4 regions of the Paenibacillus sp. FSL P2-0089 genome follow, and region 3 is predicted to be linked to each of the others. Evidence: riboswitches for the same ligand, from Rfam matches in the RefSeq annotation. Region 3 holds a riboswitch; each other region holds the start of a gene.
What was found. A riboswitch is a leader RNA that binds a small molecule or an ion and turns the genes downstream of it on or off. The one in region 3 is predicted to bind cyclic di-AMP.
Positions count from the first base shown of each region.

Region 1 (4,335 bases), 3.5 Mb from region 3:
GAAATACAGCTAAACGGAGATTGAGCGGCACATCCGATGATTTAGTTGTACGAATTGCAATTAAGCCTCCCCCTTGCAGCCTATTCGGTGCAGATAACCTTCAGCAAGCTATTAGTTAAAGTAATTCCCACACGTTTAGATCTGATGAGCTAACTAGTATCAAAAGGCTGAGCCCAAAGTCATATTCTTGACTTAAGCTCAGCCTTTTAAAGCTGTTAATCCGGGCGGTTATTTACAAGCGTTGTGTCTATTCGGATTCAGAACGAGGAAATCCTCTGGAAGCTCGAACAGCTTGGCCACCAGTTCGTCTATACCGGACTCCAGCTTGAACTCCATTTCCTCCCGGTACAGCGGAACCAGGAAATAAACCTGAACCTGATTGCCATCTTTCGTATGGACGGTGCTAACCTCTTCCGACAGAGCATACAGGATCACACCGGACAGCTCCGTGTTATCCGCGTAAGGCTCGTAATCCTCCGTGTTGGGGATCGTATGTCCGTATCCAAGCCACGTCTGATACATATGCGGGAATCGGGCAAGCATCTTCATCAGGCGGATCGGCCAGTAGTTCTCCTCCACTTCAAAATCCTCCTGCGTAAGCGGCCAGTCCGCCGGCAAAAACATCATCAGCTCCGCGCGTTCCAGATGCTTATACTCTTTACGGATCTCCTGAGGGAGCGTCAGCGGCAGATCGCTCATCCCATTGGTGTACAGCACCCGGTAGGGCTCATCAGGTGTAGCCTCCATAATATTTACATCAATATGTACGATGTCTGAAATCAGTTCGTGGAACACGCCAGTTTCCCGGTTTGGAAAGACCCGATTGAAATGTTCGTTTAAATCTTCCATGTACAAAATATTGGCGGGAGGCGTAACCTGCTGCTCATCCGAAGCGTCATAACCATAAATGGTGGTACCATCTTCCGATTTGCCCATTTCCTTGCCGCCAAACAGTTTTTTGAAAAAGTTCATGTCTTTGCGCTCCTCTGTGTGGGTGTATATTAAAGTGCGAAATGAAGTATTTGAAACCTCACTTGGAAGTATAACAAAAGACATAGCCCCGGAGCGATGGGTCTATCGATTCGAATTTCAAAAGGAGCAGATATGAACTATATCATTTTTGATCTGGAAGCCACCTGTTGGGAAAATGACCGCAAGCGGGGCGTAGGCATGGAGAGAGCCTTGACTATGCTTGAATTGCCGCTTGAAGGTACTCACCATAGAGGTATCGATGATGCCAAGAACTTCGCGAAAATATTCGTTAAGATTTTTGACCAATTGAAGGTTTGATAATTTAAATTGATCATGTCTATAGCAGTGAATAATAGGATACTGATTCTGCAAATAAAATGGTTGGATTCAGATGACTCTTCACCGTATTAATTGAATGGATTCTTTGCTTTGTCCTTTGATGGCGATACCGCTCCGATCCGGCTCCTACCTTCATTCGGATTTGGTCATTTTGAATGAACATACTATCGAGTGCAGTCTTGATCATGTTAAGTTGATTGGGGGCCCATTCTTGTCCGTGCATCCGGACGTATTCTGTGGCTTCTTCTGCAGTACAATGACATATCTCTTTCAGAAAAGAGCCCCATTTGATTAAATCCACCGCATTGTCACCCGCACAAAGAATGCAATTCCCATAGCTGATCTGTCCTCCGAAGGTTAACTTCAACACCCCATACCAGTATCCGTAAGGCTCTGAAATATGCATGAAGGAAGGGCGGCAGCTAAATGCGAACAACTCGATTCGTGACAGTCTGGCGTTAATCATGAATAATGCCTCCTAGGTTGTCTATAGATTTCATATAACGCTGCAGATTATGGGTCTGCTCAGCTGTGGCTACATAGGCTGACAGTTCAGTTTCATTCTCACATACAGCAGCATGCTCAAGCCAAACGGAATATTTGGTTTTCTGTACGATGGATAAGTGTAATGGAAAGGTTTTGCGGGATCGCAGCAAAAAAGCATGGTTAATGCAGGCTCTCTCCAGTGCTTACGAGGTTAGCTGACGGATTCGGACGGTGAGAGTCGTCCTACCAGTGAAGAGTTCAATCTTCTTTGGATTCACCCCATTTCGGCTGGCCACAGCCATTTGGTTCCCCCGCTTCCCGCCTGACGGGAATTCAGCATTTGTTAAAAGGAATCTTACGCTGAGCATCACCGTTTGTAAAATGCTGAAAGTTCTCTAGGAGACTAAATAAGACTCTATAGGATATAAAAATGAAGAAAATCCCTTGTAATCTAGCATTCATCCTCGATTTTCTTAAGTTATCGCGTATTTATTAACTTTTTAATGCAACCTAAATGGGGCTAAATGAATCTTAATGCTTCTTTAATCATGATTATAAAAAAGAGAATCGGAGAGATTGAGACTGGTTGCAGAGATACTAAGAGGTTTATTGTCTGCCTTTACAGGTGAACATGTGCGAGAGCCCGATTAATTATTTGCTTGTATGGAGTGCCGCCATTATGAATCCAATATTGGAATGGATTGAGAATAAATGTTCTGGTATAATCAACTGAGAACATCAGTTCTGTTATCAAATGCCATTTGCCGTAAGTTGCATGGCAAGAAACATCGGATTGGGATAAGATCCTCAAGAGTGCAAAATGGACGCCTATATAAAGCTTTATGGGAGCAAATGCTAGGGGCGTTGTACTTACCGATACTTGGACATACTAACACTTTGAACTTGTAGGTTTACCTTTTATTCCGAGAAAAAATGAGTTTATATATAATATTGACCTTATTTAAAATCAAAGGAGAATGCGACTCATGGATAAGAAAACCATTTACTTTTTGTGTACAGGAAACTCCTGCCGGAGTCAGATGGCCGAAGGCTGGGCCAAGAAATATTTGAGCAATGAATGGAATGTGTATAGTGCAGGCATTGAGGCTCATGGGTTGAATCCGAAAGCCGTTCAAGCGATGAGTGAAGTAGGTATAGATATCTCAGGTCAAACATCAGATATTATTGATCCGCAGCTGCTGAACAGCTCTGATCTCGTCATTACTTTATGTGGAGATGCAGCAGATAAGTGTCCCATTACCCCGCCTCAGGTGAAACGTGAGCATTGGGGATTCGACGATCCGGCAAAAGCGCAAGGAACAGATGAAGAGAAGTGGGCAGTCTTCCAGCAGGTTCGTGATCAAGTGGGAGAGCGCATCAAACAATTTGCTGAAACGGGTGAATAGTCACGATAGTGGAGTAACTGCTGCTAATGAGACAGGAGAGAAACTATAATGGTAAATTATCATGAACTGATTGAAGGTAAAGTATAATAGATCTTTTTTGCTAAAACCCCAAATTAAACCCGACCTTTATTACTAGGTCGGTTTTTTGGGTGCGCCTGGCATGGATGATAACTTGGCGGTGAAACGAGCTTGCCACATAAAGCGAAGTTCAATACTGCCCGAATCCCAGCATGTATATGTGGTGGTCTAACAAAGGACTGTGTGTTCTCCAATATCCGTACCGGGCTGGAAGAACTGCTTCAGTTGATGAAGGAGCTTCAGCAGGAACACGCCAAGAGTGACTCCTCTTTGGCACCCATGCTTGCCGCATGCGGGTGGTCCCTTGATCGGTCAGTTCCAGAATAATGTTACATTAATTAAATCCAAACCCCCAAGTTAGCTGTCTATATAACAGGAGGTGAACGACAATGATCGATGCACAGCAACAAATCAACGCCGCACAAAACGGAGATCACGATGCCTTCGTTTCTCTTATAAAGGATCGGACGGATAAGCTGCACCGAGTGGCCCGCCATTATGTACGGGAGTCCAAAGATGCGGAGGATATCGTTCAGGATGCCCTGGTTAAGGCTTATGAGTCACTGCATACGCTGCAGCAAGCCGAAGCGTTTGAGAGCTGGCTTACCAGAATTGTGGTGAACCGGGCACTCAATCACTTGAAGAAATCCAAGCGTGTTCACCTGAGCGAAGACCCGCAGGCGCAAGAGACATTGGTCGTTAATGATATCGATCAAACCCTGGATCTGGAGCGAGCATTGGCCAGTCTGAATCCGAAGCTGCGTCAGCTCCTGTTCTTAAAATATAAGAAGGACCTGACCCAGCAGCAAATCGCCCATCTCCTGGACATGCCATTAGGTACTGTAAAAACACAATTACGGAAGGGGCTGGAGCATTTGCGCAACGAAATGGCTCAAGATTTTCCCGAACGAGACCTGGATACATTACGCCTGCAGTTAAGACAACAGGCAGAGCACCAGTTTGCCGTTTCACCGGATTATGATTTGATCGTCAATGATTATCAAGAGAACACCATGAGGGGAACAGGGAAGGGAGAAGCGGGATTCTTATGGGT
Region 1 covers NZ_CP152006.1:3,741,672-3,746,006, forward strand. Annotated here, with positions in the region: gene NST69_RS15410 (suppressor of fused domain protein) at 229-972, opposite strand; gene NST69_RS15415 (hypothetical protein) at 1,105-1,290, shown strand; gene NST69_RS15420 (hypothetical protein) at 1,310-1,777, opposite strand; cyclic di-AMP (ydaO/yuaA leader) riboswitch at 1,983-2,146, opposite strand; gene arsC (arsenate reductase (thioredoxin)) at 2,784-3,203, shown strand; gene NST69_RS15430 (sigma-70 family RNA polymerase sigma factor) at 3,671-4,335, shown strand, end outside.
Region 1: linked by a shared signal. The riboswitch ahead of NST69_RS15420 (hypothetical protein) and the one ahead of NST69_RS01085 (hypothetical protein) in region 3 are both predicted to bind cyclic di-AMP.

Region 2 (4,335 bases), 600 kb from region 3:
GGCTAATTTTAAGGAATCTTTTGAGACCACATTTATTCCGCGTTTGATCGGGCAAATCACTCTAAAAAAGCTTATGAAGATGTTTGTCGATTTGGCAGTATATGAAACGCTAATATTCGACAAAGAGCGACAATATATTATATAAAACAAGAAAAGGAGATGATTTCATGAAGCAACCGCTGTCAGAAGAGAAGGTATTTAAGGACCCGGTCCACAACTACATCCACGTACAGGACACTATTATCTGGAGATTGATCAACACTATGGAATTCCAGCGTCTGCGGCGCATCCGGCAGCTGGGCACCTCCTATTTGACTTTTCACGGGGCGGAACACAGCCGGTTCTCCCATTCTCTGGGGGTATATGAGATTACGCGGAGGATTATTTCCCAGTTTGAACGGAGCGGCTATAAGGACTGGATGCCGGAGGAGCGACTGCTTACCCTGTGTGCAGCACTGCTGCATGATTTGGGGCATGGCCCATTTTCCCATTCTATAGAAGAAGCTTTCGAAATGGATCATGAAGACTGGACCTGCCGCATCATTCTGGAGGATACAGAGATTACGGCTATTCTGCGTGATGTGGCCGAAGATTTCCCCGGTAAAGTAGCCTCGGTCATCTCCAAAACCTATGAGCATGAAATTGTTGTCAATTTGGTGTCGGGACCGCTGGATGCGGACCGGATGGATTATCTGCTCCGGGATGCATATTATACAGGGGTGAATTATGGAACCATCGACATCGACCGGATTCTGCGGATGCTGCGCCCTTATGACGGCCGGGTGGTTGTGAAGGAATCAGGGATGCATGCGATTGAGGATTACCTGATGTCACGGTACCAGATGTACTGGCAGGTCTATTTCCACCCGGTAACCCGCAGCTCTGAGATTATTCTCAGGCAGATTCTCCGCCGGGCCAAGGAGCTGGTGCAGCAGCAGCATGCCTTCCGCTTCATGATCGAGCCCTTAAGTGATCTGTTCAGCGGAGAGGTAACGGTAGGGCAGTACCTGCTGCTGGATGAAGCCTTGATGCAGACTGCCTTCATGCAGTGGACGCTGGAGGAGGATGACATCCTGAGCGACTTGTGCAGCCGGTTTATCCATCGTAAACTGTATAAATATGTGGAGATGGAGCATTTGGATTCTGACACGATTGACGAAATCCGCCGCAGCTTCGCCGGTGCGGGACTCCGGCCCGATTATGATCTGGAAATTGATTATCCCACCGATCTTCCCTATGATGTGTTCCGTCCGGGAGACGGCTTTGACAGCAAGCAGATCCTGCTTCTGGACAAGCATGACCGGCTGAGGGAAATCTCGGAGGTCTCGGATATTGTTCGTTCTATCAGTGGTATTCACCGCGGCAGATACCATCTGTATTTTCCGCAGGACAGACTGCAGAAAGCCCTTCCACAGCTGCCGCCGTCCATCGCAGAGATTTTTGCCAAATAATCAGATCATGCTTGGAATTATAGATACAACAACAGGCCGAAAGGATGTATGTAATGCAGTTATTCGACACCCATACCCATCTGGATGCTCCACAATTCGACGAAGACCGCGAAGAGGTCATTTCCAGGGCGCTGGAAGCCGGCGTCAGCAAGATGATCAACATCGGCTTTAACCGGGATACGATACCGACCACCATGCAGCTTGCCGAGAAATATGATTATATTTATGCAGCCGTTGGCTGGCATCCCCAGGATGCCATCACGATGAAGGACGGAGACCTGGAATGGATCGCCTCCTTATGCGCTCATCCCAAGGTGGTTGCCATCGGCGAGATTGGGCTGGATTACTACTGGGATACCTCTCCTAAGGATGTGCAGCATGAAGTATTCCGCAAGCAGATCGGGCTGGCCCGTGAGCTGAAGATGCCAATCAGCATTCATAACCGTGATGCTCATGAAGATGTGATACGTATACTCCGCGAGGAGAAGGCAGGCGAGGTTGGCGGGGTAATGCACTCCTTCTCCGGGAGCTGGGAAAGTGCCAAGATGTGTCTTGATTTGGGCTTCCATCTTTCTTTTGGAGGACCGATTACGTTCAAGAATGCCCGGGTGCCCAAAGAGGTGCTTGCCCAGACTCCGCTGGACCGGCTGCTGATCGAAACCGACTCCCCATATCTGACTCCGCACCCCTTCCGGGGCAAGCGAAATGAGACCGCTCATGTGAGGCTGGTAGCGGAGGCGGCCGCGGCAATAAAAGGGATTGAATTACAGGAATTGGCGGAAATTACGTATGCGAACGCACTGGAACGATTTGGGATACTCTGAAAACAGGAGTAAAAGCGGTGAAAAATGAAGTATAGCGGATATATTAAACTTTTATGACGGAAAAACGGCCGATTATTACAATATTTTAATCATTTTTTTACGTAAACGTGGTTGAATCGTCCTTTACAACATGTATCAAAACAGGATATCATCTTTTCAGTGCAGTGAGCTGTTGTAACTGTGACAGTCACTAATTTCATGGATCGTCTCGCTGAGTCTCCGTATGGAGAACGGGGGAACCAATAATGCGCTGCCGCATGAACGTACAAGAGTACTGGCACAGAATTGCCGCAGGCATTATTTGATTTCTTTACGTGGTCTTTGGGGTGAATTTGAGGGCAACCGCCGTGAGCGGGTGACCTGAGATAGGGCGTCTCTCTTATGTCCGAACCCGACAGCTAACCCCGTAAGCGCAAGTAAGAGAGGAAACCTCGTGCATAAGCATTCCGACGTATTCGACACCGGGAAGCCACGAAAGAGTCCTCTATGAGCTCTTTTTAGGCTTCTTTTGTTTTGAATAATGAGAATGCTCCCGGCATACTGTTATATAACAGATCTCCGGAGTAACTATGCCGAGCAGGCGATCCATGAGCAGGAAACGCTGAAGCAAGTGCGGGCGTATCCTGTTGCAAACTCAAACCTAGTTTCGTCAGAAGTGATACAGTCACCTTGAACTAACTTGGACGACGGGGCTATGTAAGGAGGATGGAAAGAGTGGGCGTATTCCAACCAGAGGTATCCCATGATTCGCAATCATCCAGCAGGTCTTTCGCATTACGGTTGAAGCAAGTGAATCCCCGCGTAGTTTTACTTGCCGGTGTGGCATCGATTGTTATCGCACTGTTAATACTGCTGTACGTACACGGTCAGAGCAAAAAAGAAATTACCCTAGTAATAGACGGACAGGTACAGACACTGGAGACGCGGGAAACGCTGTTCAGTGATGTGCTGGCTAAGGAACAGATTTCGCTGCAGGCGCATGATGAATTATCTATTGGCCTTAGTGATGAAATAAAAGACGGCGACCGTATCGTGATTAACACTGCGCAGAAGTTCGCTCTTACCGTAGACGGAAAGACCGAGACGTTATTTACGACCGAGGATACCATTGGTCAGGCCATCGACAAGCTGGGCTACAGCCTGGAAGGCTTAGACAAGATTTACCCTTCGCTAGAAACCGCAGTATCTGCAGACATGGAAATCAAAATTGTCCGGATTAACAAGCATGTGGTTCAACGGACAACTAATTTGCCTTTCCGGGTCATTAAGACAGCAGACCCCTCATTGACCAAGGGAACCGTAAGAGTGGCACAGGCAGGTAAGCCTGGCGTAATGGTCCAGCACATCGAGAAGATCTATCAAGATGGCGAGCTGGCATCCATGCGCATGATCGGCAAGGAAGTACAGACGGTTACCAAGGACAAAGTCATTGCCATTGGAACCAAGCCGCTTCCTAAGCCCGTCGTAGTTACTGCCAAAGTTTCCAAACCTGTAACAACCTCCAAGTCATCTAAAGCGAGCGCAAAGGCCAGCAATGTTACCAGTAAGGCTGGTGTGGATTTCGAGTACAAAAGAATGATTAAAAACGTATCCATGACCGCGTATTCGTCGCAGGAACCGGGTATTGGAACACGTACTGCCTCCGGCACACGCGTAACGGAAGGCCGCACTATTGCTGTAGATCCTAGGGTTATACCAATCGGCTGGTGGGTGTACATTGAAGGATTAGGGTTTCGCCGAGCAGAGGATACCGGCGGTGCCATCAAAGGCAACAAGGTGGATGTCTATTACGATTCACTGAGTCATGCCCGTAATTTCGGCCGCAAGTCGCGCACACTCTATGTGATCGGACCTGTGAAGCCGGAGCTGAACTAAACGTAAAGTCTTTTGCAAATTAGCGGTTAATACGATATAGTGAGGGAAGCACTTACGAAATTTCAGAGAGCTGCCGCTCATCACTTATACATTCTTTAGCCAAAAAGAAGGGGAGCGAATCCTCTTCTTTTTGCGTTCTGGAGTAAGGAGTAAAAATATTTATGATTAAAGAGCTAATTGTGGTT
Region 2 covers NZ_CP152006.1:7,386,973-7,391,307, forward strand. Annotated here, with positions in the region: gene NST69_RS31575 (HD domain-containing protein) at 168-1,451, shown strand; gene NST69_RS31580 (TatD family hydrolase) at 1,505-2,275, shown strand; cyclic di-AMP (ydaO/yuaA leader) riboswitch at 2,475-2,703, shown strand; gene NST69_RS31585 (ubiquitin-like domain-containing protein) at 2,990-4,150, shown strand; gene rnmV (ribonuclease M5) at 4,312-4,335, shown strand, end outside.
Region 2: linked by a shared signal. The riboswitch ahead of NST69_RS31585 (ubiquitin-like domain-containing protein) and the one ahead of NST69_RS01085 (hypothetical protein) in region 3 are both predicted to bind cyclic di-AMP.

Region 3 (4,335 bases):
TATGCACTCGCCGGAACTCAAGGCATTACCATTATGCAATCCATAAACAGCACTCTACAAGGAATAGTTGTAGCAGATCTCACATGGCGTGAGCTGAATGGCACGATTCAAGCGCTGGACCCGGACTTTACTGTTTTGAACATAGACAGCTTGGAACAGGAGTTACCCTTGGAGCAAGTCATTCCTTTTAACGGGGGCCAAGCATTATTGCTTGTTACGAGCCAGGGAATTTTCCTGGTCCAGCAATCGCAGGTGAAGCTATGGGAGGTGAAGCTGCTGCATCCTGATCTCGAAGAATATAAAGCAGATGAGATGGAGCATATCGAGATCGACATGCCGCATGGTGCCGTCTCTCCGGATGGAAGATGGATTGCCTATGGCAGCCAGGGCAGTGATCATCTTTTATATGACACAACTTCAGGGCAGGTTCACTTATTCAATCCGGAATCCAGTTACCCGCACTATACTATATTTACGAAGGACCAGCATAGCGTATGGTACAATGCCTGCCACTTCTATAATGGCGTTACCCTTGCTGTGTCCCTTGAAGATGCGGAAGCAGGAAAGCTCCCGTCCGATCAGGAATATCCGGTTGTTAACGAGGAAGCCCGGGTATATGCGGCGGCGGCACTGAAGGACGGTGTTGTCATTGGCGATGCCTATGGCTACCTGAGGCTCATTGATACAGGGGGGCGGGAGCTGTGGCGTTATTATGCCGGAAGCACCATTTCTGGATTAGCTGTCGATCCGGATGAGACCATGCTGGCCGTGGGGACTTATGGAGGGATGCTGCATTTCCTGGACCTTCATGCCGCTGAACGCAGCGACTATGAGATTACAACAGGAACCGTTCGTGAGATGAAGCGGATTATTGCCTGGAAGAATCAGAATGAGCCGCTTTGGTGGTGAGCTGATACATGGAGAACCCTTCTTTCCCACCGCCGTCTGCCAAAAATAAAAAACAGCGCTTGAGCGAGATAAATGGCAGATAATCTGCTACATATATGAGTTTTGGCTTCCATTTGCTTAGCCATTCAGCCATTTGCTGAAAATAAGGCGAATAGCACTCTTTTCCATTTTTACAAACCCCCTCTGAAGAGAGTATGATTCGTGTTGAAAGCAAATGAATGCATTCATGAAAATGAGCATATGCATGCACGCTGAATTTCCGTCATGTGGAAAACGGGGGAACCATCCGGCCGTCAGGCCGACTTGGGGTGAATCCAAAGGAGAATGCCACGCGCAGGTCTCCGGCAGGTAGGGCGACTCTCACCGTCCGAATCCGACAGCTAACCTCGTAAGCGCCAAGAGAGAGCCCTGATCCGCCACGCTTTTGTGCCAGGCGTCTTAAGCCTGTTACCCACAACCGCAGGCAGAGGTCCTCCTCTGCCTGCGGTTTTTTGCGCGCTGGAATGAACTGCACAGTATAGATTCAGGAAGGAACGTGACCACATGCCTGACCCCTTATCGCCCAAACTAACCGCCGCTGCCGGATTTAACCACTACACCCAGCAATATAGCGGTCCCGTCTATGCGCTTAGCTGCCTGCTGCTGGAGCAAGGCGTCCGCGCCGAACAAGCTGCAACCGCCACCTTCGTGGCCCTCCATCCACTATGGCTGAAGGGCCGCCTCTCAGGGGACGCCGCTGCTGCGGCTGCCTACAGAGAGTGCATCCGCCAGTGTGCCATGCTCGCCCACGACCGCAGCCGCTGCGCTTCTGCGCCGCTGAGCTGGGACGATCACGTTGCCAGTGCCTTATGGTACGGCATCCAGCTCCCCCTGTCCGACATCAGCCAGATTCTGGAGTGCAGCGTCCCCGAGCTCAAGGCCCGGCTCAGAGGAATACGTGAACAGATGGCAGCCGCACACTCAGCCTTGCCTGCTGTGCACCGTCCTTCGGCGGGTTGAGACTGGGAATAACGCGGGATACGCGGGATATAGGAATGAGTGCGGCGGAATAAGTTGGATGTGGCGGATTTTGGGTACGGATGCGACAAAAGGAGATGGATAGCGGGCCATGCGGACTACAGATCCGCTATTTCAGCAGATGGGACCATTCCGAAGGCCATGCAGACTGAGAGGCGCTTAATTAACCCATTCCAGCTCATTTTGCGCTCCATACAGCCCTTTAAGGTCCTCTCAGTCCGTAACGGGGAGAAAATCGGTCTTTTTCACAAAATAAGGGCCGCTGAGTCCGCCTACAAAACAACATCCCCCCCACAAAGTGGGGCTTTAGCTTTGATGATGACTCAGGTACTTTGCGGGGACCCCAAAACATATAAATTCTAACAAATAAAGCCGCAGCATCCGCCGCGACTTCGTCCTTGACTCTCAGCGCCAGCACTCATGCAGTGCTTGGCTCACCTTACATAGCTCAACCATCCCATGCAGTGATCCTGTCTCCAACGGCCGTTCAGTACATCGAACTCAGCTCTTGCCCTTCCCACCCTTGCCGCCCTTGGCAAACCGCCAAAAAGCCATACAGCAGCCGAGCAGTCCGGCTCCCAGCAGAAGGGTCTGTAACGCCCCCAGCCAAGTCGATTGATCCGACGGGATCAGGCTGCTGATAATAATCAGCAGGATCGAGGCCGCGACCAGCACGGGGGTTTGTCTACTTTTCTTCACAACACTTCACCACTCCTAAAGACTAATACTACTAAGGTACACCATCTCCGGCGTTTTCACCAGTTCACCACGGCTCCGGGCACACCCGGGCGGAAGAACGTATGGCGTCCTTGGCTAGTAATTCTTCACTCCATAGTAGTCAAAATCAGCGAAGGAGTCATGCTGGTGGGCATCAACGGAACCGATGAAATTTAACAAGCCTGTAAATCCGCCAATCTCCCCCGGCTCCCCGTTCACGCCTTCATCCGACAGATAGAGTACATCAATGTTTTCTACAAAAGCTTGCCAATCCCCGTTATCTCCGAAGCGGTAAAGGATACTCGCGATGCCTGAATGATAGATAATCTTGAGCTCCGCTGTGTCTTCAGGGACTGGAATGTAATGGTGGACCAGCTCAATGCGTTGCCCCAGCTTGGCCTGAAGTACGTATAGAACGGTACCCTCTGATTCGGAGTGGGTCAAGTGAACGTACAGCCAATTATTCGAATCATAGTATAGCCCCAGACCGGCCGTTTCCGAGTAATGATCGGGATGAAATTCCACCTTGGTTTGAACTTCATAATGAAGGGAAGTTGCGCGTGTGGCCATAATCGCCGGATGGATCTGCGAGAAAAAAGAATTCTCTCCATGAATGCGTAAGTAACCCGGACGTTCAACCGTGTTCACCCATGCCGCTTGCTGGTCCCGGTACGGAGTCAGAAAATGAAGATCATATTTCTCCTGATTAAAATCATCAAATACGTCATGAGAGATTCCATCGGCCTCTAATTCAACACCTGTCATCCCCTCAACTTCCATTTTCGCTACATTCGATCCATCCTTCATTTCCAGCCAGCCATCCTCTGTCCAATGCATTTTTTGAATAGAGGTTTCACGGCCTAATGGATTTAAGAGCGTTCCTTCCACAGGCCGTGACATGAGATGAGCAATATACCATTCGCCTGTTTGAGTTTGCACTAATGAGCCGTGACCTGCTTTTTGCATGATCGAGCTTGGATTATACATCTCAAAATGCCCGGCATCCGGATTCCCAAGTGAAAATAAATGGCGCGGCGAGGAGGTGATGATCGGCTCTCCCGACGGATGCGGTTCATAGGGACCAAAAATATTCTCCGAACGTCCCAGCTCAACACCATGAGCATAGCCAGTTCCGCCCGCAGCTAATAAAAGATAGTACATCTCTCTATATTTATAGATCTGCGGTGCTTCAGCACAGCCGCGGCTGGTGAAGCCTTGCGTCACCCGGTGCCAATGTCCAACCAGCTTACCCTCATTCAAATCAAATTCAGCGATCACAATATGTCCAGGCGCCTGATACCCTTCACGGGTCTCCCATTCAAGAATGGACACATAGTGCTTGCCATCTTCATCGTGGAAGAGCGCCGGATCGAAGCCTATGGATGTCAGATAGATGGGCTCCGACCAGGGTCCATGGATATCTTTTGCCCACATGGCATAGGAATCCGAGTTGAATTCACGGCCTGCCATGTTCAACATATGCGAATAGGCTAACCAGTACCGGTTCGCCCTAGAATCATAGGATAGATGCGGCGCCCAGATCCCGGCCGGAGTATTGGTCCCCCTCAAATTCACTTCACCTTTATTTAATACGGAGGCAGTCAGCTCCCAATTCGCTAAATCGGTTGATTTGAAAATTTGAACGCCGGGATTCCAATGAAACGTGGATGTCGCAATATAATACACATCATC
Region 3 covers NZ_CP152006.1:254,881-259,215, reverse strand. Annotated here, with positions in the region: gene NST69_RS01090 (hypothetical protein) at 1-909, shown strand, start outside; cyclic di-AMP (ydaO/yuaA leader) riboswitch at 1,149-1,318, shown strand; gene NST69_RS01085 (hypothetical protein) at 1,453-1,908, shown strand; gene NST69_RS01080 (hypothetical protein) at 2,428-2,625, opposite strand; gene NST69_RS01075 (family 43 glycosylhydrolase) at 2,740-4,335, opposite strand, start outside.

Region 4 (4,335 bases), 3.6 Mb from region 3:
ATCGGCAATATTCATATAATGGCGGTGAATCCGGTGGAACACGATGATAACAGCCGGCAGGAAGATGAAGGCCATCCACACGCTGGAGAATTTAGTGATTATGAAAATCAGGGTGATCGTTAATGTAGTGAGCATCCCCACCGTATTGACGGCGAACTTGCTCTGCCAGCCTTTCGGCTTCGTTCTGTACCATTGGACCATCATGCCCAGCTGCGACAGCGTGAACGGAATGAATACCCCTACTGCATATAATGGAATGAGTCCTTCCGTATTCCCGTGAAACGCCGCCACCAGCACAGCCGACATAACACCGAGGAAAATAATACCGTTGGAGAAGCCCAGCCGGTCGCCGCGCACCATGAAGGCATGGGGCAGATATTTGTCTTTGGCGAACATGAACGCCAGCAGCGGGAAGGCCGAGTACGCCGTATTGGCTGCCAGGAACAGGATAACCGCCGTAATCCCCTGAATGAAGAAGTACAGTCCGCCGCGGCCGAAGGTAGATTCGGTAATCTGTGAGACCACGGTGGCCTTCTCATCAGGCATGATACCGTACCAGTAAGCGAGCAGCGTAATACCTGTGAACATTACCCCGAGAATGAGGCCCATGAGCATCAGCGTTTTGGCTGCATTTTTCTCCGCGGGCGCTTTGAAGTTAGGAATGGCATTGGAGACCGCTTCTACCCCGGTCAGAGCCGAACAGCCGGAGCTGAAGGCCTTCAGCAGCAGAAACATACTCACGTTCGATACGGCCGAGCCAATCTCAGGAACATGGGCATGGGCGCCGCCGGTCATATATTTGAAGACCCCCGAGATGATGAGCACGAAGATGGAAACCACGAACAGATAGACCGGGATAGCGATGAAGGAGGCCGATTCGGTCACTCCCCGCAGGTTAACAATCGTTAAGAGCACGATAACAGATACCGCTATCAGAACACTATGATTATGCAGACTTGGAAAAGCTGAAGTGATTGCATCCGTCCCCGCCGACGCACTTACCGCCACCGTCAGAATGTAATCCACCAGCAGAGAGCCGCCGGCCAGTAAGCCGGTATGCACCCCTAGATTGCTTTTGGCGACAATATACGCGCCCCCGCCTTGGGGATAAGCGAAGATCGTCTGCCGGTAGGACAGAATCAGAATAGCCAGCAGGCCCAATACGGCTAATGCAATTGGCAAGGAGTACCAGATAGCGGTGAACCCGGCGGCCACCAGTACAATCAGAATTTGTTCTGTTCCGTAGGCTACAGACGAGAGCGCATCAGAAGACAGGACAGCCAGTGCTTTCACCTTGGATAACTTTTCATGATCGAGTTCGTTCGACTTCATCGGACGCCCGATCAATAGTCGTTTTACCTTGCTTACCATTGTAGTAACAGTTCCTCTCTTGGTTAAGTTGAAACGGGTTTCCCTGCGCTGTTTTCATAAGTGGATTTCATAAATGCAGGCACCAAAATAAGCATACGGAAATGATCCGCATGCCTTAGTGTGCATGGTCATTATCCCACTAGTGGCTTACGAGGTTAGCTGGCGGATTCGGACTGTGGTAGCCCTACGGTTACAGGTCAAGTAGCCTGCTCCGATTCACCCCTTTTGGCCTTGGCCAAAGTGTGGTTCCCCCGTTTTTCCTTCCGGAAAATTCAGCGCATATTCAACTTCTCACAAGGACTAATATTAAGCTACAACACGTCTTCCGTAAAGCGTGGAAACAAATGAAAAAAGAATGAAAAGCACTCAAAACAACCAAATTCATCATCCGGTATGTCTTGATCTTTCATTCTCTTTCATTATCCCTTTACCACGTGATTTTACAGGGTTTTTGCATATTATTTTTTACTAAAATTAAGGGTATTCTCTTCTCTTCCTTCTGCCCGTCAGCTTCTTACTCCGCAGGCTCCTCTTTGCGTCCTGTCCAGAGCAGAATGGAGATTAAGGCAAAGGCTATAAGTGCAAGCAGAGGGATCGTTATAAATCCGAACCAGTTCAGATAATCCTTGTTGCACGGTACGCCGATGGTACAGGGAAGCACCTTGCTGAGCGCCGGAATTTTCTGCTCCGCATAATGATATATGGAGATGCTGCCGCCAATCAGACTAAGGGGAAGCACGTATGGAATGATCCGCTTGTCCCCCCGGTAGGTGGCGATCCCCAGCAGGAACAGCTGCGGATACATGAAGATCCGCTGGAACCAGCACAGCTTACAGGGCTCGTAATTTAGGACCTCACTGAGATACAGGCTTCCTGCTACAGCCACCACACAGACGAACCAGGCCAAGTAGAGACAGTTACGCCGGCAGAAGGCAGAGAAGGCGGTCATTGGGCGGTCCCTGCTCCCGCTGCTGCTGTTGCTGCCTGAATCTGGGCGTCAATCGCCTCCATATTGAAAGGCTCCTTCACCTTGATGCCGTTCACGTACAAGGAAGGCGTATTCGTTACGCCCGTATCGGTGCCAAGCTGAATATCCCGCTCCAGCTCGCTTACGTAGGTACGCTCGTCAATGTCCTTGCGCAGCAGGTCGTAATCCACCGGCAGCTCCAGCTGCTTGGCGAGACTCACCAGGAAGTCAGGTGTAGCCCATTCCTTCTCTTCATTCCCCTGATTGGCATAGATCGCATCGAAATACTTCCAGAACGCTTCCTGGTTCTGATGATAGACCGATAGCGCTGCCAGGGAGGCCGTTCTGGAATCCGTACCGAGGAAGGCCAGATTCACGAAATAGAAGGCTGCTTTATTCTGATCGACATAGCCCTGAACGATCTGCGGCTTGATCACACCGGTGAACTGGGCGCAAGCCGGACATTTGAAATCGCCGAATTCCACAATTTTGACCGGAGCATCCTCCTTGCCAAGCCGCATCATTTCGCTGTAATTGAAGGCAACCGGCTTACTGTCTGTACCGGCAGGCGAAGAGTCCTTCGATGCCAGCATAAATAAGCCTACAAAAATAATAATGACGATGGCCACCGTACTCACGATCAGAATTCTCGTTTTCTGCTTCTGCTGCTCCTGCTCTGCCCTGCGCTTCTCCTGCTTGCTCATCTGGGGAGCCGTGACATTGTTCTTTTTTGTTTTGCTCAAAGAGAGTTCCTTTCCGTCCTCAGGACTATCGTGATAAAAGAATAGTTACTTTCAAATTATATAATGTTAACTCTCTTGTTGGCAATCGCTGTCTTATACGGCTTCATTCTCCTCCGCTGACTCCCCCTCCCCTGTATCCTTGCCGAAAAATACCTCCGGGGAATGCTCCTGCGACTGCAGCTTAATTCTGAAGAAGAATTGTGTGCCGCCCCCTTCTGCCGGTTCTGCCCAGATCTCTCCTTGCATCAGGTCTACAAGCTTCTTGCAGATCGCAAGGCCCAGACCCGTGCCGGGGTACTTACGGGTATGCGACCCGTCCACCTGCGAGAAGGACTGGAAGAGCAGCTGCAGCTTATCCGGTGAGATGCCAATGCCGGTGTCGCGCACCATGAATTGCAGCGCCTGAGCGGTCTCCCTGACGCCATAGGACTCCACCTTAACCGTTACCGTGCCGGATGGCGTGAATTTCACCGCATTGCCGATCAGGTTGATGAGAATCTGGCGGATACGCGCAGCATCCCCGGTGAACTTGTCAGGAAGCCCCTCCTCGATCAGAAGCTCCAGAGATAACGGCTTGTCTTGTGTGCTCACCATGAACAGGTCCATACAGCCCTGGAGCAGCGCCTTCAGCCCGAAAGAATCCTTGTTCAGCGAGAGGGCATCCGCCTCCAGCCGGGAGATGTCGAGAATATCGCTCATCACATGCAGCAGAGCATGGCTGCTTGTACTCTGAAGCCGCAGGAGCTCCAGATGCTCAGGATTGCTGATCTCCTCGGACAGCAGCTGGTTGACGCCGATAATGCCGTTCAGCGGCGTGCGGATTTCATGGCTCATGGTGGCGAGGAACTCGCTTTTCATCGTCACCGCACTCTCCGCGGTATCCCTGGCCTCCAGCAGCTCATACTGATACTTCATCAGGGCAGTCACATCCTCGGCCACAATATAGACCCACTGCTCCGTATGATGCAGCAAAGGAAAGACGGTGACACTACAGATCAGCTGCTCCCCGCCTTTGCTCCGTACCTTCAGCTCCAGCTTGGAGGACTGCCCCCGTGAAGCGCGCGTTATGGCATCCCGTACGGCAGCTTCATCCCGTTCGCTGTATAGTATCGCCTTATAATTCCCCAGTTCTTCGCTGCTATATCCGGTAATGTCCCGCAGAGCAGGATTAGCACTGATTATCTTCTTACGGGCAGGATCAATGCAGATTACCATATCAGGGTTATGCTCGAACAGCGCAGTATACCGCTGCTC
Region 4 covers NZ_CP152006.1:3,889,299-3,893,633, forward strand. Annotated here, with positions in the region: gene NST69_RS16050 (APC family permease) at 1-1,371, opposite strand, end outside; cyclic di-AMP (ydaO/yuaA leader) riboswitch at 1,500-1,659, opposite strand; gene NST69_RS16055 (disulfide oxidoreductase) at 1,886-2,320, opposite strand; gene NST69_RS16060 (DsbA family protein) at 2,317-3,081, opposite strand; gene NST69_RS16065 (ATP-binding protein) at 3,175-4,335, opposite strand, start outside.
Region 4: linked by a shared signal. The riboswitch ahead of NST69_RS16050 (APC family permease) and the one ahead of NST69_RS01085 (hypothetical protein) in region 3 are both predicted to bind cyclic di-AMP.